DNA from 2 places in the Methylobacterium sp. Leaf111 genome. Region 1 is predicted to be linked to the other one. Evidence: riboswitches for the same ligand, from Rfam matches in the RefSeq annotation. Region 1 holds a riboswitch; the other holds the start of a gene.
The links. Region 1 has a riboswitch for thiamine pyrophosphate ahead of thiO (glycine oxidase ThiO). Riboswitches for the same ligand answer to the same signal wherever they lie in the genome.
Positions count from the first base shown of each region.

Region 2: it holds a riboswitch for thiamine pyrophosphate, as region 1 does, so the genes downstream of both, thiC (phosphomethylpyrimidine synthase ThiC) here and thiO (glycine oxidase ThiO) in region 1, are expected to answer to the same signal.

Region 1 covers NZ_LMNE01000034.1:11,941-23,053, reverse strand. Annotated here, with positions in the region: gene carB (carbamoyl-phosphate synthase large subunit) at 1-1,106, opposite strand, end outside; gene ASF41_RS15225 (hypothetical protein) at 1,270-1,647, opposite strand; gene carA (glutamine-hydrolyzing carbamoyl-phosphate synthase small subunit) at 1,860-3,101, opposite strand; gene ASF41_RS15215 (GatB/YqeY domain-containing protein) at 3,328-3,789, shown strand; gene dnaG (DNA primase) at 3,876-5,792, shown strand; gene rpoD (RNA polymerase sigma factor RpoD) at 5,993-7,987, shown strand; gene ASF41_RS15200 (adenylate/guanylate cyclase domain-containing protein) at 8,226-9,473, shown strand; TPP riboswitch at 9,519-9,647, shown strand; gene thiO (glycine oxidase ThiO) at 9,725-10,930, shown strand; gene thiS (sulfur carrier protein ThiS) at 10,927-11,113, shown strand, end outside.
Region 2 covers NZ_LMNE01000045.1:118,277-129,389, reverse strand. Annotated here, with positions in the region: gene ASF41_RS17430 (TY-Chap domain-containing protein) at 1-113, shown strand, start outside; gene thiC (phosphomethylpyrimidine synthase ThiC) at 92-1,984, opposite strand; TPP riboswitch at 2,065-2,173, opposite strand; gene ASF41_RS17420 (BA14K family protein) at 2,323-3,069, shown strand; gene ASF41_RS17415 (hypothetical protein) at 3,178-3,432, opposite strand; gene ASF41_RS17410 (hypothetical protein) at 3,558-3,779, opposite strand; gene ASF41_RS17405 (hypothetical protein) at 3,966-4,781, opposite strand; gene ASF41_RS17400 (alpha/beta hydrolase) at 5,275-5,892, shown strand; gene ASF41_RS17395 (hypothetical protein) at 5,918-6,292, shown strand; gene ASF41_RS17390 (acyltransferase family protein) at 6,485-7,594, shown strand; gene ASF41_RS17385 (glutamine amidotransferase-related protein) at 7,599-8,456, opposite strand; gene ASF41_RS17380 (hypothetical protein) at 8,601-8,894, shown strand; gene ASF41_RS17375 (hypothetical protein) at 8,905-9,114, opposite strand; gene ASF41_RS17370 (hypothetical protein) at 9,295-9,618, shown strand; gene ASF41_RS17365 (GNAT family N-acetyltransferase) at 9,679-10,128, shown strand; gene ASF41_RS17360 (transglycosylase domain-containing protein) at 10,348-11,113, shown strand, end outside.

The DNA.
Region 1 (11,113 bases):
GCCAGGGCGGAGGAGCGCGAGACGCGCGGATTCATCTCGATGACGATCATCCGGCCGGTGGCGGGGTCGATCGCGAACTGGACGTTCGAGCCGCCGGTCTCGACGCCGATCTCGCGCAGGACCGCCAGGGATGCGTCGCGCATCACCTGGTATTCCTTGTCCGTGAGCGTGAGGGCCGGCGCGACGGTGATGGAATCGCCGGTATGGACGCCCATCGGGTCGATGTTCTCGATCGAGCAGACGATGATGCAGTTGTCGTTCTTATCGCGAACGACTTCCATCTCGTATTCCTTCCAGCCGAGGACGCTCTCCTCGATCAGGACCTCGTTCGTCGGCGAGGCGTCGATGCCGCGCTCGACGATGTCCAGGAATTCCTCGCGGTTGTAGGCGATGCCGCCGCCGGTGCCGCCCATGGTGAAGGAGGGGCGGATGATCGCCGGCAGGCCGACTTCGGCCAGCGCGATCAGCGCCTGCCCGATGGCGTGCTCGCCGTAGCGCTTGCGCCGCTCGGACTCGCCCCGGTGCCAGGTCTTCTCGAAGGCGGCGAGGGCGGCGGCGCGGGCCTCGCCCTCGTTCGCCGCCTCGATGCGGGCGACCTCGGCCAGGTACTTCTCGCGGTCGGCCTTCTTGGCCGCCGAAGCGTTGGCCAGGGCCGATTTCGGCGTCTCCAGGCCGATCTTGGTCATCGCGTCGCGGAAGAGGTGGCGGTCCTCCGCCTTGTCGATCGCCTCGGTGGTGGCGCCGATCATCTGGACGTCGAACTTCTCCAGAACGCCCATCTTCTTGAGGGACAGGGCGCAATTCAGCGCCGTCTGGCCGCCCATGGTCGGGAGCAGGGCGAAGCCGCCCGGAATGGCGTGGCGTTCTTTCTCGATGATCTTGGCGACAATCTCGGGCGTGATCGGCTCGACGTAGGTCGCGTCCGCCATGTCCGGGTCGGTCATGATCGTGGCCGGGTTCGAATTCACCAGCACGATCCGGTAGCCCTCCTCGCGGAGGGCCTTGCAGGCCTGGGTCCCGGAATAATCGAACTCGCAGGCCTGACCGATGACGATCGGCCCCGCACCGATGATCAGGATCGAGGAAATGTCGGTGCGTTTCGGCATCGGGCGCCTTGGCTGCAGGCACGCGCGCCCGGCCATGCGCGGTGCCGGAGAAGCGGCACGGGCCTGGGGGCGCTAGCGGCGTTGATTGTCGTTGATCCTGGCACTTACACGCAGCCCGCCGCCATTGGAAGGGCGCGGGCCGAAGGTGAAGCGCTGAAGCGTCTCAGAAGCCCAGGTAGAGAGCCGAGACGGCGCGGTCGATGGACAGGTAGAACACCCCGAAGGCGACCACGGCGGCGGCGGCGAATTCGAGTGCCGCATTGGAGAGGGTCTGGCTCCGGCGGAGCATCTCGCGGCCGAAATACAGGCCAATCCAGGCCAGCGTCATCACCACCGGTAGCGCGAACAGGAAGGACCAGGTGCTCTCGACGCGGTCGAGGCTCGCGGCCGGGTCGATCAAGGCGCGGATGTTGCGGACCCACGGCGCATAGCAGGCCGAGTAGAGGGCGGTCATCCACGCGAGGCTGACGGCCACGCCGAGATGGAACGTGAAGAGGCGATGCAGGCGCGAGAAGTCGTCGCGCGCGTCGTCGAACGTCATGTGGAAATCCCCGGCAAGCGTCGGAACCGACCCGGCGACGATCTTCGAACGCCGTCCTTAGCGGGCCGTTAACGATGCCGGGATGCCCCGGAATGCCGGATTTTTTGTGACGCGGCGGGAACCTTTTCGCGGTTGGTATCGCCTGCGTGCAGGGCTGGCCTGCCGCCGCCGCGGTGGCCGGAAGGGGCATCGCCTCCGTCCGGCCATACGAATCAGTCGGCGGTGGTGACCAGGGTCTCGGGCTTGCCGGCCTTCATCAGGGCGACGAAGCGCCCGAACAGGTAGTGGCTGTCCCGTGGGCCGGGCGAGGCCTCCGGGTGGTGCTGAACCGAGAAGGCCGGCCGGTCGGTGAGGGTTAGGCCGCAATTGGAGCCGTCGAACAGGGAGACGTGGGTCTCCAGCGCCGTCTCGGGCAGGCTCGCCGGATCGACCGCGAAGCCATGATTCATCGAGACGATCTCGACCTTTCCGGTGGTCTTGTCCTTCACCGGATGGTTCGCCCCGTGGTGGCCCTGCGCCATCTTCACGGTGCGGCCGCCCAGCGCCAGCCCCATGAGCTGGTGCCCGAGGCAGATGCCGAAGGTCGGCACCTTCTTGGCGAGCAGTGCCCGGATCACCGGGACCGCGTATTCGCCGGTGGCGGCTGGATCGCCCGGGCCGTTCGAGAGAAACACGCCATCGGGCTCCATCGCCATGATCTCGTCGGCGGTAGTGGTGGCGGGCACCACGGTGACGTCGCAGCCGGCCTCGGCCAGAAGCCGCAGGATATTGCGCTTCACGCCGTAGTCGATCGCCACGACCTTGAGGCCGGTGCCGGGCTTGCGGTCGCCGTAGCCGGCCTTCACGTCCCAGATGGTCTGCGACCATTCCGAGCGCTCACGGCTCGTCACCGGCGGCACGAGGTCGAGACCTTCCATCGGCGCAAGAGCCGCGGCGCGGGCCTTCAGGGCCTCGCGGTCGAACCGGCCCTCCGGATCGTTGGCGATGACGGCGTTCGGCATGCCGTTGTCGCGGATCAGGGCGGTGAGCGCCCGGGTGTCGACGCCGGTGATGCCGACGATGCCGCGGGCCTTGAGCCAAGCGTCGAGGTGGCTCGACGAGCGCCAGTTCGATGGCTTGGTCACGGCGGACGCGATCACGGTGCCGCGCACGCCGGAGGCCGGCGCCGCATCGAGGCTCTCCAAGTCCTCGTCGTTGGTACCGGTGTTGCCGATATGCGGGAAGGTGAAGGTGACGATCTGGCCAGCATAGGACGGGTCGGTCAGGATTTCCTGGTAACCGGTCATCGCGGTGTTGAAGCAGACCTCGCCGTCGGCGAGTCCGGTCTGGCCGATTCCGAATCCCTCCAGCACGGTCCCGTCCGCCAGGACCAGGAGCGCGGTGGCCAGGGGCTCGGCCCAGGGAGCGGGGGGCGCGGGCACGGCAGGCGTGTGGACGCCTTCATCTTGCAGCATCGGCGTGATCTCGCTTATGTCCGGCCGATCCCGGCGCCGTGAGCGGCGCATGCGGGCGGCTTGTCGTGCGGCGCTCATAGCGAGCGCGCCGCGTTAGGGTCAATGTGGCCCTCGCGTCGGCGCGTCTCAAGAACCCCGGTTCGCGCAGCAATTCGCAGACCACGCCATCGATCCGCCGTCCGGAATCCCGCCGTTCCGGGGTCCCGCATTTTCTAGGAGTCACACCATGCTGCGCGCCCGTCTCACCACCGAGATGAAGGAGGCCATGAAGGCCGGCGACAAGGCGAAGCTCGCCACCGTCCGGATGATCCAGGCCGCCCTCAAGGACAAGGACATCGAGGCGCGCGGCCTCGGCAAGGAGCCGGCCTCCGAGGAGGAAATCCTCGCGCTCCTGCAGAAGATGATCAAGCAGCGCAACGAATCGGCCGCGGTCTACGACCAGGGTGGCCGGCCCGAGCTCGCCGAGAACGAGCGCAACGAGGTCGCGATCATCGCCGGCTTCCTGCCGCAGCAGATGGACGAGGCCGAGACCCGGGCGGCCATCGACAAGGCCGTGGCCGAAGTGGGCGCCGCCGGGCCCAAGGACATGGGCAAGGTCATCGCCGCCCTGAAGGGCGCCTATGCCGGCCGCATGGACTTCGCCAAGGCGAGCGGCCTCGTGAAAGAGGCGCTGAACGCAAAGGCCTGAGGGCGTCCCAGCGCCCCGCATCGGCGTTGGGGACTCTTTAAGCCCGGGTCGCTAAGATGAGCGGCCGCAGAGGTCCGGTTCTTGCCGTGCGTTACCCGCCCCACATCCTTGAAGAGATCCGTGCGCGCCTGCCCGCATCCGATATCGTGGGGCGGCGCGTCCGGCTGAAGAAAGCGGGCCGCGAGTGGCGCGGTCTGTCGCCGTTCAATGCCGAGAAGTCGCCCTCGTTCTACGTGAACGACCAGAAGCAGTTTTATCACTGCTTTTCCTCGGGCAAGCACGGAGACGTCTTCACCTTCCTGATGGAGACGGAGGGCTTGAGCTTTCCGGAGGCGGTGGAGCGTTTGGCGGCGGAGGCCGGCGTGACCCTGCCGGCGCCGAGCGCCGATGCCCGCGAGCAGGAGACCAAGCGCGCCGGGGCCTTCGACGTCATGGAGATGGCCGCCGCGTTCTTCGAGGAGCAGCTGCGCGGCCGCGCCGGTGCGGAGGCACGCGCCTATCTCGACCGGCGCCAGCTCGGCCCGGAGACCCGGAGCCGCTTCCGTCTCGGCTACGCGCCCGGTGACCGCTACGCTCTGCGCGACCACCTCGCCGCCAAGGATGTCGACCGCGATCTGATGGTCGAGCTCGGTTTGCTCGTGGCCGGCGAGGACATCCGCGTTCCCTATGACAAATTTCGCGACCGGGTGATGTTTCCGATCGCCGATTCGCGCGGGCGCGTCATCGCCTTCGGCGGCCGGGCGATGCAGAAGGACGCCAAGGCGAAGTACATGAACTCGCCGGAGACGCCGCTCTTCCACAAGGGGCAGCTCCTCTACAATCTGCACCAGGCCCGCAAGCCTGCGCACGATCGCGGCGTCATCATCGCCGTCGAGGGCTACGTCGACGTCATCGCCATGACCCTGGCGGGCCATCCCAACGCGGTGGCGGGCCTTGGCACGGCGCTCACCGAGGAGCAGATCGGCCTTCTCTGGCGCAACGCCGACGAACCGATCCTATGCTTCGACGGCGATGGCGCCGGCCAGCGTGCGGCCTTCAAGGCCCTCGATGTGGCGCTGCCCGGCCTGACGCCGGGCAAGTCCCTGCGCTTCGCCATGCTGCCCGAGGGCCAGGACCCCGACGACCTCCTGCGCGCCGAGGGAAAATCGGCCATCGACCGGGTGCTCGACGCGGCCCGGCCCCTCGTCGAAGTGCTGTGGTCGCGCGCCACCGACGGGGCGCCGCTCGATACGCCCGAGCGGCGAGCCGGTCTCGCCAAATCGCTGCGCGAGATGGTCGCCTCCATCCGCGACGAGACCGTGCGGGGATTCTACCGGGACGAGATCGAGGGCCGCCTGCGCGCGCTCTCTCCGCAGGCCGCCTCCGGGCGCCGCGGCCCCTGGGAGCCGCGGGCGGCCTCCGCGCGACCCGCCTTCCAGCGCCAGCCCCGTCCGGGCGATCCGCCACCCTCGCCGCGAATCACCACCAAGTTCAATCCGCTCTATGCCGGCGAGACCAGCGCCTCCGGCCCGGTGGCGTTTCGCGACCGCGAGGCGATGATCGTCTCCAGCCTCCTCGTCCACCCCGAACTGCTCGGGATCGAGGCGGAGGATCTCGCCGAGCTCGAACTGGGCGACCCGGATGCGCAGGCGTTGCGCTCCCTCCTGCTCGACAGCCACGCCGACGCGGATCAGCCCGGCGTCGAGGTTCTGGAGAGCCGATTGAAGCGGGCGGGGCTCACGGAAGCCGCCTCCCGGCTCGCCAGTCATGTGCGCCCGGGCGATCGATGGACCCTTGACGCGCATGCCGATCCTGTGCGTCTCGAAGACGCATTGCGTCAGGCCGTGATCTTGCACCGCAAGTCTGGAGCGCTAAATAGCGAACTCCGCTTGGCTGAGCGGGCCCTGGTCGAGGACGAGACGGAGGCGAACTTCGCTTGGCTGTGCGACGTAAAGGCCCGTATGGCCGTCATCGCTGGTGCGGAGGCGGACGAGGTGGTGCCGGATGAGGCGTCGACACCCTGAGACGCGCACCGCGAACGAATTCGGCCGCCATTGGCGGCTCATGGTTAACAATCGGTCAAGCGTCTCGCTTGCATACCGGGATCTGACTTCGACGCGGCTGTCACTTCGGCGGACCGCACATCACATGCATTTCAGCGTCGACGACGCGGAGTGAGCGACATGCTCCCGCGCGATGCTGACACGACAACCATAGGCGGACCATGGCGACGAAGGCAACGGAACGGGACGAGACGGATGCTGCTCCGGAGCAACAGACCGACGGGCCGCTCCTCGATCTGACGGATGCCTCCGTCAAGCGGATGGTGAAGCTCGCCAAGAAGCGCGGCTACATCACCTACGAGGAGATCAACGAGGTTCTGCCCGACGGTCAGTCCGACCCCGACCAGATCGAGGACGTGCTGTCGCAGCTCTCGGAGATGGGCATCAACGTCGTCGAGGCGGAGGAGACCGAGGAGACGACGGAGGCCAAGGGCAACGGCGAGGCCGACGACGAGGACGGGGCGGAGGGGACCGAGGTCGCTGAGATCGCCCCCACCAAGCCCGTCGCCCTGCGCGCCGAGACGACCAAGGAGCCCACCGACCGCACGGACGATCCTGTGCGCATGTACTTGCGCGAGATGGGCTCCGTGGAGCTCCTGTCCCGCGAGGGCGAGATCGCCATCGCCAAGCGCATCGAGGCCGGTCGTGAGGCGATGATCGCCGGGCTCTGCGAGAGCCCGCTGACCTTCCAGGCCATCATCATCTGGCGCGACGAACTCGTCGACGGCCGGGTGCTCCTGCGCGAGATCATCGACCTCGAAGCGACCTATGCGGGCCCCGACGCCAAGAACGCGATGCAGATCGCCGACGGCACGGAGGAGAGCGAGGACGCCGAGGGCGACGCGCCGACGCCGCCCGAGGGCGACGACGAGGATGACATGGAGAACAACGTCTCCCTGGCGGCCATGGAGACGGAGATCAAGCCGCGCGTCCTCGAGACGTTCGACAACATAGCGAACAATTATCGCAAGCTGCGCAAGCTGCAGATCGAGCACGCCGAGCTCAAGGCCTCGGGCGGCACCCGCACCGATGCGCAGGAGCGCAAGCAGGAGGAGCTCAAGGACGCCGTCGTCACCGACGTGAAGTCGCTCTCCCTCAATGCCAACCGCATCGAGGCCCTGGTCGAGCAGCTCTACGACATCAACAAGCGTCTCATCTCCCATGAGGGCCGCCTGATGCGCTACGCCGAGAGCCACGGCGTCGCCCGCGACGAGTTCCTGCGCCACTACCAGGGCTGGGAGCTCGACCCGAACTGGATGGAGCGCGTCGGCAGCCTCGGCGGCCGTGGCTGGAAGAACCTCGTCGAAAAGGGATCGAGCGAGGTCGCCCGGCTGCGCGAGCAGATCCTGACCCTCGCGTCGGAGACGGGCCTCGAGATCGGCGAGTATCGCAAGATCGTTAACATGGTCCAGAAGGGCGAACGCGAAGCCCGCCAGGCCAAGAAGGAGATGATCGAGGCCAACCTGCGCCTGGTGATCTCCATCGCCAAGAAGTACACCAATCGCGGCCTGCAGTTCCTGGATCTGATCCAGGAGGGCAACATCGGCCTGATGAAGGCCGTCGACAAGTTCGAGTACCGGCGTGGCTACAAGTTCTCGACTTACGCCACCTGGTGGATCAGGCAGGCGATCACCCGCTCGATCGCCGATCAGGCCCGCACCATCCGCATCCCGGTGCACATGATCGAGACGATCAATAAGATCGTCCGGACCTCGCGCCAGATGCTGCACGAGATCGGTCGCGAGCCGACCCCGGAGGAACTGGCTGAAAAGCTGGCCATGCCGCTGGAGAAGGTGCGCAAGGTTCTCAAGATCGCCAAGGAGCCGATCTCGCTCGAGACTCCGATCGGCGACGAGGAGGACAGCCACCTCGGCGACTTCATCGAGGACAAGAACGTCGTCCTGCCCATCGACGCGGCGATCCAATCCAACTTGCGGGAGACCACGACGCGCGTGCTCGCCTCGCTCACGCCCCGCGAGGAGCGGGTGCTGCGCATGCGTTTCGGCATCGGCATGAACACCGACCACACCCTCGAGGAGGTCGGCCAGCAGTTCTCGGTAACCCGCGAGCGCATCCGTCAGATCGAGGCGAAGGCTCTGCGCAAGCTCAAGCACCCGAGCCGCTCGCGCAAGCTGCGCAGCTTCCTCGACAACTGACATCTTCGTTTGCGCCGGCTCGCCCCGGCCAACGACCCCTGCGAATGAGCCGGCTCCTCTCGGGGTCGGCTCTTTCGTTTCGACTTCCCGGCCATCGATGCGCATGAAGCGCGCCGAACGGCGTCGGCTCCGGCGTCCGGCCCAGTCTGCACTGTTGAAGCGGTGACGCCGGCACGATACGCACGAAACCAGAGCGGTGGCCGTTGCCGGAAGCCATCTTCCAACCCACCTTGGCCATATGCTCGATCAAGGCCCGCCCCAGCCTTCCCCCACCGCCGAAGCCGATGGCTCGGAGGCGGCCGACGTCCCCTTCGGCGCCCTCCAGCAATGCGTGGCCCTGCGCGACTGGCTGCTGAGCGAGGGGGCCCGCATGCCGAAAGCGGAAGACCTGCTCTCCGGCCTCGCCGAACGCCTGATCGCGCTGGATGTGCCGGTGGACCGCGCCACCACGGCCATCGACGCCCTGCATTCCGAGTATTCCGGCGTCGGGCGGTTCTGGACCCGCGAGACGGGCTCCACGGTCCGTCTGTTCCCGCATGGGGAAGCGTCGGACAAGGCCTATCGGGCAAGCCCGTTCTTCCGTGTTCACGAAACCGGCGCGTGGCTGATCCTCGATCTCGCCGAGACCCCGGATGAGGCCTTCGCTGTCATTCCGGACCTGAAGGCCGAGGGCTACCGGCACTACATCGTCGCGCCGCTGTTCTTCACCAACGGCACGCGCAACGGCATCTCCTTCGCCACCCGATCCGAAGCGGGGTTCCGCGACGAGGACGTGGCGATTCTCCGCTTCGTCATGCCGACACTGGCGGCGGTCATGGAGATGCGCAGCGTCAACAAGCAGCTGGATCACGTCCTGCGGATCTATGTCGGCGACGAGCCGCACAAGGCGATCCTCGGCGGCTCCATCCGTCGCGGTCACGTCCAGCGCATCCGCTCGGCGATCCTGTTTGCCGACATGCGCGATTACACGCGCATCTCCGCCGACATGACGCCGGAAGAGGCTGTCGACCTCCTGAACATCTTCTTCGACTGCCTGGTGCCGGCCATCGAGCGCGAGGGCGGCGAGGTCCTGAAATATCTCGGCGACGGCCTGCTGGCGATTTTTCGTGAGCCCGGAGACGATTTGGGCGGTGCCGCCAAGGGGGCGCTCACCGCCTCGCAGAGCGCCATGGCGGCCCTCGCGGAGGCTAATGCGCTCGGCCGCTTCGCCAATCCTGTGGCCGCCGGCATCGCCCTACATCACGGCGAGGCTGCCTACGGCAATGTCGGCTCCGGCGCCCGACTGGACTTCACTGTGATTGGACGCGACGTGAACCTGGCGAGCCGCGTCGCCCGGCTGAACCGGACGCTGGGCGAACCGATCCTGATGACGAAGCCCTTCGTCGACTTCCTCTGGGACATGCCGGAGCCTCTCGGCGAACATGCGCTCGATGGGTTCGCCGAACCCATGGGTGTCTATCGGCCGGCGCGCCCGCCCGCTGCCTGAGACCCGCTCGGGGATTGACCCCGATGCGCGGACGGCCCACATCAGGGGTGTTCCAGGGAGATCCCCGGCAAGGGGCTGAGAAACCGATGGCCGTCCGCTCGCGGATGGCGGCGCGGAAATCCTTCGAACCTGACCCGGTTCATACCGGCGTAGGGATTGGACCGCGGGTTTCTCCTCGAGCCCGGCACGCTTCACGACGCGAAGCTGCAGCCCCACCAATCTCGACGCCTGTTGCGGAGATTGTGTTGGACGTGACCCCGAACGCCTTCCTCAACCTGCGACGGACGCATGGCGTTGCGCCGCCGGCCGCCGTTGCCCCGGCACGCAGTGACGTGGTCGTCGTCGGCGCCGGCCTGATCGGGCTGTCGATCGCTTGGCGCCTGACGCAGGCCGGGCGATCGGTGACCGTGGTGGAGCGCGACACCGTCGGCGCCGGGGCGAGCCTCGCCGCCACCGGTATGCTGGCTCCCGCTGCCGAGCACGAGCCCGGCTCCGACCCGCTGCTGCCCCTGGCCCTGGAGAGCCTGTCGCGCTGGCCGGGTTTCCGCGATGCCCTTCAGGCCGCGGCCGGCCTCGACATCGACTACCGAGAGGAGGGCACCCTGGTGCTGGCCATCGGCCGCGACGAGGTCGAGCGCCTGCGCTTCCGGCACGATCTGCAGAAGCGCTCCGGCCTCGACGCTCGCTGGCTGACCGGTCCCGAGGCCCGGGCCCGCGAGCCGCGCCTGCGCCCCGCCGTCACCGCCGGCCTGTACTGCCCGCACGACCATCAGGTCGATCCGAGCCGGGTAATGGCCGCCCTCGTGCGGGCCTGCCTCGCCGCAGGAGTCGCCATCGTGGAGGGCTGCGCGGTCGAGGCGCTGGATTGGAGTGCCGACCGGGTCACTGGCGTCCGTACGGCCCAGGGCATCAGCCGGGCCGACACCGTCGTGCTCGCCTCCGGCGCCTGGAGTGGGGAGACGGGACTCCTGCCCGATCATCTCGCCCTGCCGGTCCGGCCCCTGCGCGGCCAGTCCCTCGCCTTGCGGACCACCGCCCGCACCGGCACCCTCGCCCACATGGTCTGGACCGAGCAGGTTCACATGGCGCCGAAGAGCGACGGCCATCTCATCGTCGGCGCGACGGTGGAGGATTGCGGCTTCGTCCCCGGCGTCACGGCCGGCGGCCTCTACGCCCTGCTGGAGGGCGCCCGCCGCGTCCTGCCCGGCATCGAGGAGATGGCAGTGGAGGCGATCTGGAGCGGCTTCCGGCCGACCTCGGACGACGATGCGCCGATCATCGATGCCCTGGCGCCCGGCCTCGTCGTCGCCACCGGTCATCACCGCAATGGCTACCTGCTGGCCCCCGCCACCGCCGATGCGGTCGCGGCCCTGGTCGCCGAGGGAACGCTGCCGGATTACGCCCGGGATTTTGGTCGAGCCCGCTTCGCGTCGGCACCGCAGAGGGTGTTCGCATGAAGCTCACGGTCAACGGAGAGGCCCGCGAGAGCACGGCTGCCGACCTCGACGCCCTGTTCCGGGAGGAGGCCGAGGAGACCGGCATCGAGAGCCCTCAGGGCATCGCCATCGCGCTCAACGGGTCCGTGGTTCGCCGCCGGGACTGGGCGCTCACCGCCCTCAGCGACGGCGACCGCGTCGAGA
Region 2 (11,113 bases), on a different contig from region 1:
CTCTGGAATTCCACGCACCGCGTGCGGTCCTTCCCCGCGATGCCTGTCCCGGGCCGGTCAGCGAAAACCAGCCGGCCCGGGACGCGGGGGCCTACTCCGCCGCGTCGACGTAGAGCTTGCCACCCTCGGCCTGGAACTCGGCCGATTTCGCCGCCATGCCAGCCTCGCGCTCGGCCGCGCTCAAGGGCGCGGCCTCGCCCAGCACCTGGCCGGCCGCCTCCATCGCCAGCACCTCGGCGCGCAGGTCCTGCGTGATCTTCATCGAGCAGAACTTCGGGCCGCACATCGAGCAGAAATGGGCGACCTTGTGGGCGTCCTTCGGCAGGGTCTCGTCGTGGTAGGCGCGGGCGGTGTCGGGATCGAGGGAGAGGTTGAACTGGTCCTCCCAGCGGAAGTCGAACCGGGCCCGCGACAGGGCGTCGTCGCGCAGCTGCGCCGCCGGATGGCCCTTGGCGAGGTCGGCGGCATGGGCCGCGATCTTGTAGGTGATCACGCCTTCCTTGACGTCGTCGCGGTTGGGCAGGCCGAGATGCTCCTTCGGGGTGACGTAGCAGAGCATGGCGCAGCCGAACCAGCCGATCATGGCGGCGCCGATGCCCGACGTGATGTGGTCGTAGCCGGGGGCGATGTCGGTGGTCAGCGGGCCGAGGGTGTAGAACGGCGCCTCGCCGCACTCCACGAGCTGCTTCTCCATGTTCACCTTGATCTTGTGCATCGGCACGTGGCCGGGGCCCTCGATCATGGTCTGGCAGCCCTTGTCCCAGGCGATCTTGGTCAGTTCGCCCAGGGTCTCCAGCTCGGCGAACTGGGCCGCGTCGTTGGCATCGGCGATGGAGCCGGGGCGCAGGCCGTCGCCGAGCGAGAACGACACGTCGTAGGCCCGCATGATGTCGCAGATCTCGTCGAAGCGCTCGTAGAGGAACGATTCGCGGTGCCCGGCCAGGCACCAGCGCGCCATGATCGAACCGCCGCGGCTGACGATGCCGGTGACGCGGCGGGCGGTGAGCGGCACGTGGGCGAGGCGCACGCCGGCATGGATGGTGAAGTAGTCGATGCCCTGCTCGGCCTGCTCGATCAGGGTGTCCTTGAAGACCTCCCAGTCGAGCTTCAGCGGGTCGCCGCCGACCTTCTCTAGAGCCTGATAGATCGGCACCGTGCCGATCGGCACGGGCGAGTTGCGTACGATCCACGAGCGGATGTTGTGGATGTTGCGGCCCGTCGAGAGGTCCATCACCGTGTCGGCGCCCCAGCGGGTCGCCCAGACCAGCTTCTCGACCTCCTCGGCGGCGGACGAGGTCACGGCGGAATTGCCGATGTTGGCGTTGATCTTCACGAGGAAGTTGCGGCCGATCGCCATCGGCTCCACCTCGGGGTGGTTGATGTTGGCCGGGATGATGGCGCGGCCCCGGGCGACCTCGTCGCGCACGAATTCCGGCGTGATGAAGGCGGGCAGGGCGGCGCCGAAGCTGTTGCCGTCGGCCAGGGCCGCCTGGGCGCCCTCCAGCATCGTCTCGCGCGCCAGGTTCTCGCGGTGCGCGACGTAGATCATCTCCTCGGTGATGATCCCGGCGCGGGCGAACTCGTACTGCGTCACCATCTGGCCGGGCGCGGCCTTGCGGATCTCGCGGGTGGCCGGACACGGGGCCACGAGCTTGTCCTCGGGCACGAAGCCGTTGTCCTCGGGCTTGACCGCGCGCGGGGTCACGGTGGCGTAGCCGCGCCGGGCGATCCAGGGCTCGCGCACCAGCGGAAGGCCGGCCCCGAGGTCGATCCCCGCATCCGTCTCCGTGTAGGGACCCGACGGATCGTAGACCCGCACCGCCGCCTCCTTCGGATCGCTCAAGGTGATCTCGCGGAACGGTACCCGGATGTCGTCGTGCCCGGCCACCGCCGCGTAGACCTTGCGCGAGCCCATGATCGGGCCGGTGGTCACCGTGGGCGCCTGCCCCTGCGGCAGATCCTTCGGAAGAACGGGTGCATTCATCGGGTTCGCTCCTGGCGTGGGAGACGATCCGGACTCGCGAACGGCGGTGTCGGATGGGACGACGCCTGAACATGCGCGCCGCGTCTTGGAATTCCCGTCCCTCCGCCGGTACGAACCGGATCAGGTTCAAGGGTCAGGGCGTCGCGCCCAATCTCAGCCCCCGCACTCGGAGCTCCCCTCGGAATGCTTCCAGATTCGAGGTCGGCGGCCGTTTTGTCAATCGCCGGCCCGACGAACTGAGACGGAATAGGGCCTGAAACGAACTTTATCGTCAGGCCCCGCGTTCCTTTACCAGAAGTTCGATCCTCGGGATCGGCATGCGAACGACAGGTTCTCCCATGAAGCGCATACTCCTGGCATCGGCCGCCCTGGTCGGGGCCCTCTCGATGATTCCCGCCTCCGCGGACGCACGTCCGGGCGGCGGCGGCGGTGGTTTCCGTGGCGGTGGCGGCGGCTTCCACGGCGGCGGCCTGGGTGGCGGCGGATTCCGCGGCGGCAACTTCGGCGGCGGTGGCTTCCGCGGTGGTCTCGCCCAGGGCGGCGGGTTCCGCGGCGGCAATGTCGGGGGCAACTTCGGCGGCGGCGGGTTCCGCGGCGGCCTCGCGCAGGGTGGCTTCAACCGCGGCGGGTTCAACCGCGGCGGGACCATCGGCGTGGGCGCCGGTGCCGTCGGTGCCGGGGCGGGCCTCGCTGCCGGCAACGGCTTACGGGGTGATCGCGGCGGCTTCAACCGCGGTGGGTTCAACCGGGGTCGCGCCTATGCCGGGCGCGGCTACGGCTACCGTCGCGGCTATGGCGGCCTCGGGCTCGGCCTGGGTCTCGCCGGCGCCGGGATCGGCTACGGCCTCGGCAGCGCCTATGGCGGCTACTACGGCGACGACTATTACGCCGGCGGCTATGCGCCGGCCTATTACGGCGGTTACGCGCCCTATGGTGGCGGCTACGCCGCGACGGGCTACGAGGCCACCCCGGAGGTCGCGACCAGCGGCGAGGACGTCGCCTACTGCGTCCAGCGCTTCCGGTCCTACGACCGCCGCACCGGGACCTATCTCGGCAATGACGGTCAGCGCCACGCCTGCCCGTAACGGCTGACAGGCTCCGGGACGATCAGAAGGGGCTCCGCCGCGCGGCGGGGCCCTTTCGCGTCCGCAGGGCACTTTGATCGGGGGCGCGGAGGCCGGACGCGTCGGGCCTCACGAGCCCTGCAGGCTCTCGGCGAAGTCGTCCGGCACCTCGCCGAAGCTGCCGAGGATCGTGGCGCTCTCCAGTTCCCCCGTCTCGTCGTCGGCCACGACCTTGATCGCCGCCGTCCCGGGAAAGCGGGCGGCCATCGCCTCGGCCTTCTTCAGGGCCCCGCTCTCCGTCACCGCCACCTCACGGTCGCCCGGCGAGAGCCGCTTGCGCTTGAGCACGAAGGTCTGCACCAGGAACGTCGTCTTGAGGGCCATCGCAGGGTCTCTCCACCGGGCCGCGCCGGATCGCGTCGGATCCGGATACCGAGCGCACCTAGCACGAAAGCCCGGTTCCCACGCGACCCGAACGCCGCGGACAGGCCCGGGCCGCGCTCCTCCGCTCAGGCTGTCGGTTCGTGTGGTGCCTCGAGCCGCTGGATCAGGCGCCCCCCGTCCCAGAGCTCGACCGAACGGCCGTCCATGAAGGCCCGTGCCCGCTCCAGCGCCTCCGCCTCGGTGCAGCCCGCGAGGGACTTGGTGCGAAGGACGCGGCCGGCATTGTTCAGCAGCAACACGCGGTAGGCCGACGGCGGCGTCCCCTGCCCCGGCGCATCGTCCCGCATGCCCCCCTCCCGCCTCGACGATCGCGACGGGCCGGTGCGTCGCCCCGAATTCAAGACGAACCGCGCACCGGCTCCGCATGCGTCGCAAGAGTACGGCTCGGCTCGTTAACGTACACACCGCATCGGCAAATCATTCCACGATGGGTTCAAGTCTTCCGTTCGCGGTGGTCGCCCCGCACGAGCGGATCACCACAGGCGCACCAGCCGGAAACCTGCGATCACATCTGCGAGATCGATGCCGAGCAGGTCCGTCAACAGCAGGCTGGCGCGGAACAGCGGCCGGGTGAAGGCGGCGGAGACGAGGAAAAGACCCAGCAGCACCAGCCCCGAATGCCGGGCCATCCGGTCCACGAAGGCCCAGGGCGGGGATGGCGGCGAAGCCGGCGGCCCGGAGAGCCAGGGTCGGACGATGCCGTAGCCGTCGAGCCCTGGGATCGGCATCAGCCCGAGCACCAGGGCTGTGCCCTGGAACAGCACCGAGACGGCGAGCACCGCACGCAGCGTCTCGGCCCCCGGACTGGCCAGGGCATAGAGCAGCGCGAGAACGACGAGGAAGAGGACGCTCATCGCCGGGCCGGCGGCGGCCACCGCCGATTGCCGTCCCCGGCTCAACCCGGCCTCGGGCGGACCGCCGACGCGGCCAGGCAATCCCACGTCGCCCGGAAATCCCACGCCCCCCGGAAATCCCACGCCCCCCATGACGGTGAAGAGCGCCGGCAGCAGCATGGTCACCACGGGGTTGGGGGCCCGCAGGGGATCGAGGCTGAGCGCGCCGGTCGGGGGCAGGCCCCAGGACAGCGCGGCCCGGGCATGGCCGTATTCGTGCAGACACAGGCCCAGCACCCAGCCGGACATCAGGAACACGAAGGCGGCGCCCGAGCCCGCGAGCGCCCCGGCGCCGATGCCGAAGCCGACTCCGCAGAAGATAAGCCCGATGAGGAGCGCGTTCGGGCTCAGGCCGGGACCGCCCATACCCTCCGCGCGGCCGGACGCGTCCCTCATGCCACGCCGCGCCGGACCGGTGCGGGCGCGGCGGACCGGTGACGCGTCGTCAGGAGGCGGCTTTGGGGCCGGAGGCCGCTTCGGGGAGGGACGGGCGCGGGAGCATTCACGCGACGCAACATCGCTGGTGACACGCCAAAGTCCAGCCCTACCTCTCGGGGACGCCCCAGTGTCCCCTCCATCCCCAGGGTCCGGCGCGGTTCGGCGCCCCGCCACGACGGTCCGGGGTCGTCGCTCGGTCGCGGCTTCCCCTTCATCGAGCGCATGCGCCTTCTCGCTTCCCTCGTGGCCACCGCCATCCTCGGTCTCTCCGTCCTGGCCGTGACCCTGCTGACCGTCTTCCAGCGGCACCTGATCTATCCGGGCGCCTTCCGCAGCCGAGCGCCCGCCCCCGCCCGGCCGGCCCCCCCCGGGCACGGAGGCGATCAGCCTGCCCACGGCCGACGGCGAGCGGCTGTTCGGGTTCTGGCGCGCGCCGGAGCCGGGCTGTCCCGTGGTGCTCAGCTTCCACGGCAACGGCTCGCGTCCGGAGCCCGGTGCGGCGCGCTTTGCCGGCGCTCCCTGGCGCGGGGCGGGCTGGGGCGTCCTCGCCATCGCCTATCGCGGCTATCCCGGCTCGACCGGGAGTCCGAGCGAGGCGGGGCTGATCGCCGACGGACAGGCGGCCTACGCGATGGTCCAGGCGCGGGTCCCCGGAACCCCGGTGCTGCTGCACGGCCACTCCCTCGGGGCCGCGGTGGCGGTGGCCCTGGCCGAGGCCCGGCCGCATCTCGGCCTCTATCTCGAGGCGCCCTTCGACTCCCTCTCCGCCATCGTCGCCGGGCGCTTCCCCTTCCTGCCGACCAGCCTGCTCCTTCGGGACACCTTCCGGTCCGATGCGCGCATCGCCGCCGAGGGCGGTCCGATCGTCATCGTCCACGGCCGGGACGACCCGGTGGTGCCCCTCGCGCATGCCGAGCGGCTGGCGGCGCAGGCCGGTCCGCGCACGCGCCTGACGGTCATCGCCGGCGACCACGTCTCCATTCTCGGGACCCAGGACCGCGAGGCCGCGGCCGTGTTCCAACCGAACGACCCCGCCCACCGCCGGCCTGTTCCGGCAGCGGTCCACTGACGCACGCATCCGACGGGAGACACCCTTGGGACGACGAGCCCGACTCTGGCGCGACGACGACCCGGCGACGCACGGTCCGCAGGCCAAGCCTCCGGTGATCTGCCCGCTCTGCGAGCGGCCGATCCCGCCCCATGCCAAATCGAGCCTGCACCACCTGACCCCGAAGCTGAAGGGCGGGGCGCGGGCCAGCACCGTGCGCCTGCACCAGATCTGCCATTCGGCGATCCATGCCCGCTTCAGCGAGGCCGAGATCGCCCGGCGCCTCGCCGACGTCGATGCCCTGCGGGCGGCGCCCGAGATGGCGGAGTTCCTGGCCTGGGTCCGCACCAAGCCGGACGACTTTCACGCCGCGACCCGCATGACCCGCGACCGCCGGGGCGCCAAGCGCGACCCGCATTGAGGCGGCGAGGCGTGGCAGCACGCGGGCAAGGCGCGGCCCAAACCGGAGCCGGTCACGGCCCGGCATTTACCCTCCGTTCGGCATGATCCGCGGGCGGTCCTCGCCGTATCGCCATCCTTAAGACCTGGCGCCGAAGGATCGGGGTCCTGTGGGCGGGGGCGGATCATGGCGGCGGTCGCGGTGGGACAAGGCATGGCGGAAGGAACGGTGGACGGAACGGGGCAGCGCGCAGCGGGATTCCCGCGGGATGCCGCCCGGCTCGCCTGGGTGGATGTCGCCAAGGGCCTGTGCATCATCCTCGTGGTCATGATGCATGCGACGCTCGGCACCGGGATCGCGATGGAAGGCGAGGGCTTCCTGCACACCGTGGTGGCCTTCGCGCGCCCGTTCCGCATCCCGGACTTCTTCCTGCTGTCGGGCCTGTTCCTCGGCCGGGTCATCGACCGCGACTGGCGCCTGTTCCTCGACCGGCGCCTCGTGCACTTCGTCTACTTCTACGTCCTCTGGGTGCTGATCCAGTCGACCTTCAAGTACGGCCCGATCACCGACGGAGCCGGGCCGGGCGCCTTCGTCGCCCACCTCGCCCTGGCGGTGGTCGAACCCTACTCGACCCTGTGGTTCATCTACCTGCTGGCGGTGTTCTCGGTGCTGACCAAGGCGCTGCGGCCGGTGCCGACGGCCTGGCTCCTCGGCGGGGCGGCACTGCTGCAGGTCCTGCCGATCCATACCGGTTTCGAACTGATCGACGAGTTCTGCGACCGCTACGTCTGGTTCCTGGTCGGCTACCTCTTCGCCGCGCGCATCTTCACCTTCGCCGATCTCGTGCAACGCCACGCCCGCGCCGCGATGCTCGGACTGGCACTCTGGGCCGTGGTCAACGCCGCGATGGTCTTCGTCCCCACGGGCTTCCCAGCCGTGCCGGTCCTGGCGAACCTCCCGGGCCTCGCCCTCGTCCTGAGCGGCGCCGGCGCCCTCGCGATCGTCGCCATCGGGGCCCTGATGTCCCGGGCCGGCGGGCCGGTGACGGCGGCGCTGCGGGCCTGCGGCCAGCGCTCGATCGTGATCTACCTCGCGTTCTTCCTGCCGATGGCCCTCACCCGCACGCTGATCGTGCGGTCGGGGGCGATCACCGACATCGGCTGGGCGAGCCTCGTCGTCACGGTGGTGGCGATCCTGGTTCCGCTGGGCTTCGAGCGGATGATCCGTCACACGCGCCTGTCGTTCCTGTTCGTGCGACCGCGGGCATTCCACATCGTCGGCGCCCGCCCGCGGCCGGGCGCTCCCGCCCTGCGCGCGGTCTGAGCCCTCAGGCCGCGGCCTCGACCCGCGGCCGGACGAGACGGTCGAGGAAGTTCCCGATCTCCGCCCGCCGGCGGGCCGGCTCCAGCAGGTCGGGGCCGAGCCGGTGGCGGGCGATCCGGTCCCGGTGTCCCTCCGGGTCCGCGTGGATGCGGCAGAGGTCCGCCGCATAGGCCTCCACCGCCGCGCGGTCGGGCAGCGCGCCCGCCTCCACCACGTCCTCGGCGCTGAGGCGCAGCATCGCGGCCAGGGCGTCGAGATCGAGTTCGGGGTGGTACTGCGTGCCCCAGAACACGCCGGCCCCGTGCCGGATCTCGATCGCCTGGACCGACAGGACCGCGTTGCCCGCCAGCACCGTGGCGTGGGCCGGCGGCGTGATGACGGCGTCGAGATGCATGGCGGGGGCATCGAAGCGCTCGCCCCGCCCGGCGAGGAGCGGGTGCGCCCGCCCGGCCTCGGTGCGCACGAGATCGCGCGAGAATCCGTATTCCGGACCCTTCGGGTTGCGGGCCGCATGGCCGCCGGCCACCACCGCGGCGACCTGGACGCCCCAGCACGAGCCGAAGACCGGAAGCCCGGCGCCGAGGGCTTCGCGCACGAGGTCAATCTGGCGCCGCACGGCGTCGGACGCGTCGCAGACGTGGAGCGTCGATCCCGTGAGGAAGAGGGCGTCGAAGGCGGCGAGCCGCGTCCCGGGGGACAAAGCCGCATCGGCGTCGGCCGGGGTGATCAGGGTGCAGTCGACCCCGGGTGAGATCTGGCGCAGGACCTCCGCATAGGCTTGCGCCGAGGTGACGCCGGTGGCTGAGACGTGATCGGCCCGTCCGGACCGGTCGTTCCCATCGGCCACGAGGAGGTGCAGCATGGATGCGGTCCCATCCGGCCCCGGGGCCGGCCAAAGGGACGGGGAACGATCCCTGCCTGCCCTCGTTCCCGTCAGGCGGGACGCCGGATCGCCGCATGGCGGTCGGCGGCGATTCGCACCGAGAGCCCACGATCGGAGGCTTCGATGGCCACGCCACGTCCCGCGACCGCCCCACTCGGTCGCGACCGCCCTCGGTGGGCCTCCCTGGGTCTCGCCCTCGCCGGTCTGGTACCCGGCCTCGCACCGGCGCCCGCCGCGGCGCAGTACATGGCCCTGACCGCCCCCGCGCCGAAACCGGCCGCGCCCGAGCCGCCGAAGCCGGTTCCGCCGCCGACCCGCGCGGCGGAGCAGGCCTTCGACGGACACCTGCCGAACCAGCGCACGGGACACGGGCGCGAGCGCGTGGTGCGCGACATCTGCATCGGCTGCGACCGCTGACCCCGATCGATCAGGTGTCCGCGCGGGCGCCTCGCGTGATCGCCTCCACCATGCCCTGCGACAGCCGCACGAACTGGCCGGTGCCATGCCCGCGCGCATCGAGGAGTTCGGCGAAGACCGGCTTGGCCGGCTCGTAGGCCAGGGCGTCGCGGGACCGCGGCCTTCGGCGCTTCTCCCGGAGGCGGTCGGCAAGGGCGGCAGGAACGAACGGATCGCGCAAGTCCGGCAGGCTCCTCGTCATGGCCCGCGCGGGTGGGAATCCGCCGGGCGAGGCCCGGGCTTAGGTCCAGGGTGGTTGCGGGAAGCTTAAGGCCGGGCCGCCCGTCACGCTCAGAACCCGCGATCACGGAACCGTATTCCCGCGGCCGTGGTTGGGTCTGCCGAACAGGGAGAAAACTTGATGTCTGACAGCGTGTTGGCGACCGTGACCGTTCCGTCTCTCAGGGCCGCCCGCGTGGCACGGGATCGTCTGTCGCGCGCCGGCTTCGCCCGCAACAGCATCGAGATCGACCGCGTGGACGACGACGCCTTCGAAGTGTCGATCGCGACCCGGCCGGAGAACCATGCCCGGGCCGAGCGCATCCTCAGCGGCTCGCCCCTGGGCAACGACCTGCGGGCCGCAGGACAGGCCGCGGCGAGCCGCTTCCAGGACAATCGCGGTCTCGCCCTCGGTCTCGCGGCCCTGGCGGGCTTCGCCCTGTTCGGCCTGATGCGCCGGGACTAGAACCACCCGCAAGACCCTTGCTCCGCCGGCTCCGGCCGGGGGAGCCGACCGGAGTGATGCGTGGCGAGCCGTTACGGGCTGGAGATCCGAGCGGCGAACAGCAGCGACGCGGCGGGCCTCGCCGAACTCCTGCGCGGCTCCGGCCACCCCGCCGCGAGCGAGACCCTGGCCGAGCGGATCGAGGCCCTGCGGCACGGCTCGGGCGCGGCCCTCGTCGCGGTCGACTGGGGTCCGCCGAGCGGCCTCGTCGTCCTGCACTGGTATCCCTCCCTCACGGCCAGCCTGCCCACGGCGCAGATCACCACCCTGCTGGTCGATCCCGAGGCCCGACGGCGCGGTATCGGCCGCCTTCTCCTCAAGGCGGCCTCGCAGGCGGCGCGCTCGGCCGGATGCGGCGAGATCCAGTTGCTGGCCCGCCCCGACCAGGCGCATCTGCAGGCCTTCGGCGCCGCCACCGGATTCAGCGATCACGGCTCCGTCTCGGTCCGGCCCCTGCGCAAGAAGGCGTGAGCAGGCCCACCGGGTTGCGGGGGTCGAGCGGGCGGCCGCTCCCGCCGCCCCGGTCGCCCCCTGAACATCCGGTGCACGAACCGCGCGGGCCGTCGAATTTCCCCTGGTTTTTCAAGGCTTTGAAAAATCAGCCGGTTAACACCCCTTAAACCCGCCGCAATTACCGTGCGCAAGCAGGGTCGCTCGAATCGCGAACGAACCTTGGGGCAGACGGGACGCATGGCGAAGGGACGTGGAGGCGCGGGCAGGGGGGAGCCGAACTTCGACGTGCCCGAGGGCCGTGTCGGGGACCCGGCCGATCTCGATCTGCGGCTCTCGCGCGCCGATCGCGCGGGAGGCGGCGTGGCACGAGGCGAGTCAGGTTCACGGGGCGGCCGCGGCGCGAAGAGCCGTGCCCCCGCCCCATCACGGGCGCTGCGCAAGGCGCCGCGCCGGGCCCGCCGCTCGATCCTCGGCCGGCTCGTCTACGGCGTCCTCGTCCTCGGCCTCTGGGGCGTGATCGGCATCGCGGGGCTCGTGGCCTACCACGCGTCGCAGCTGCCGCCGATCGACCAACTCGCGGTCCCCAAGCGCCCGCCCAACATCGCCATCCTGGCGAGCGACGGTTCGCTCCTGGCCAATCGCGGCGAGACCGGCGGCCGGGTGGTCGGCATCAAGGAACTGCCGCCCTACCTGCCGCGTGCCTTCGTGGCCATCGAGGACCGGCGCTTCTACAGCCATTTCGGCGTCGATCCCGTCGGCATCGCCCGCGCGGTCGCCCAGAACGTGACCCGCCGCGGCGTGTCGCAGGGCGGCTCGACCCTGACGCAGCAGCTCGCCAAGAACCTGTTCCTCACCCCGGAACGCTCCGCATCGCGAAAGATCCAGGAGGCGATCCTGGCCCTCTGGCTGGAGCACAAGTACAGCAAGGACGAGATCCTCGAGCTCTACCTCAACCGCGTCTATTTCGGCGCCGGCGCCTACGGCGTGGAGGCCGCGGCCCAGC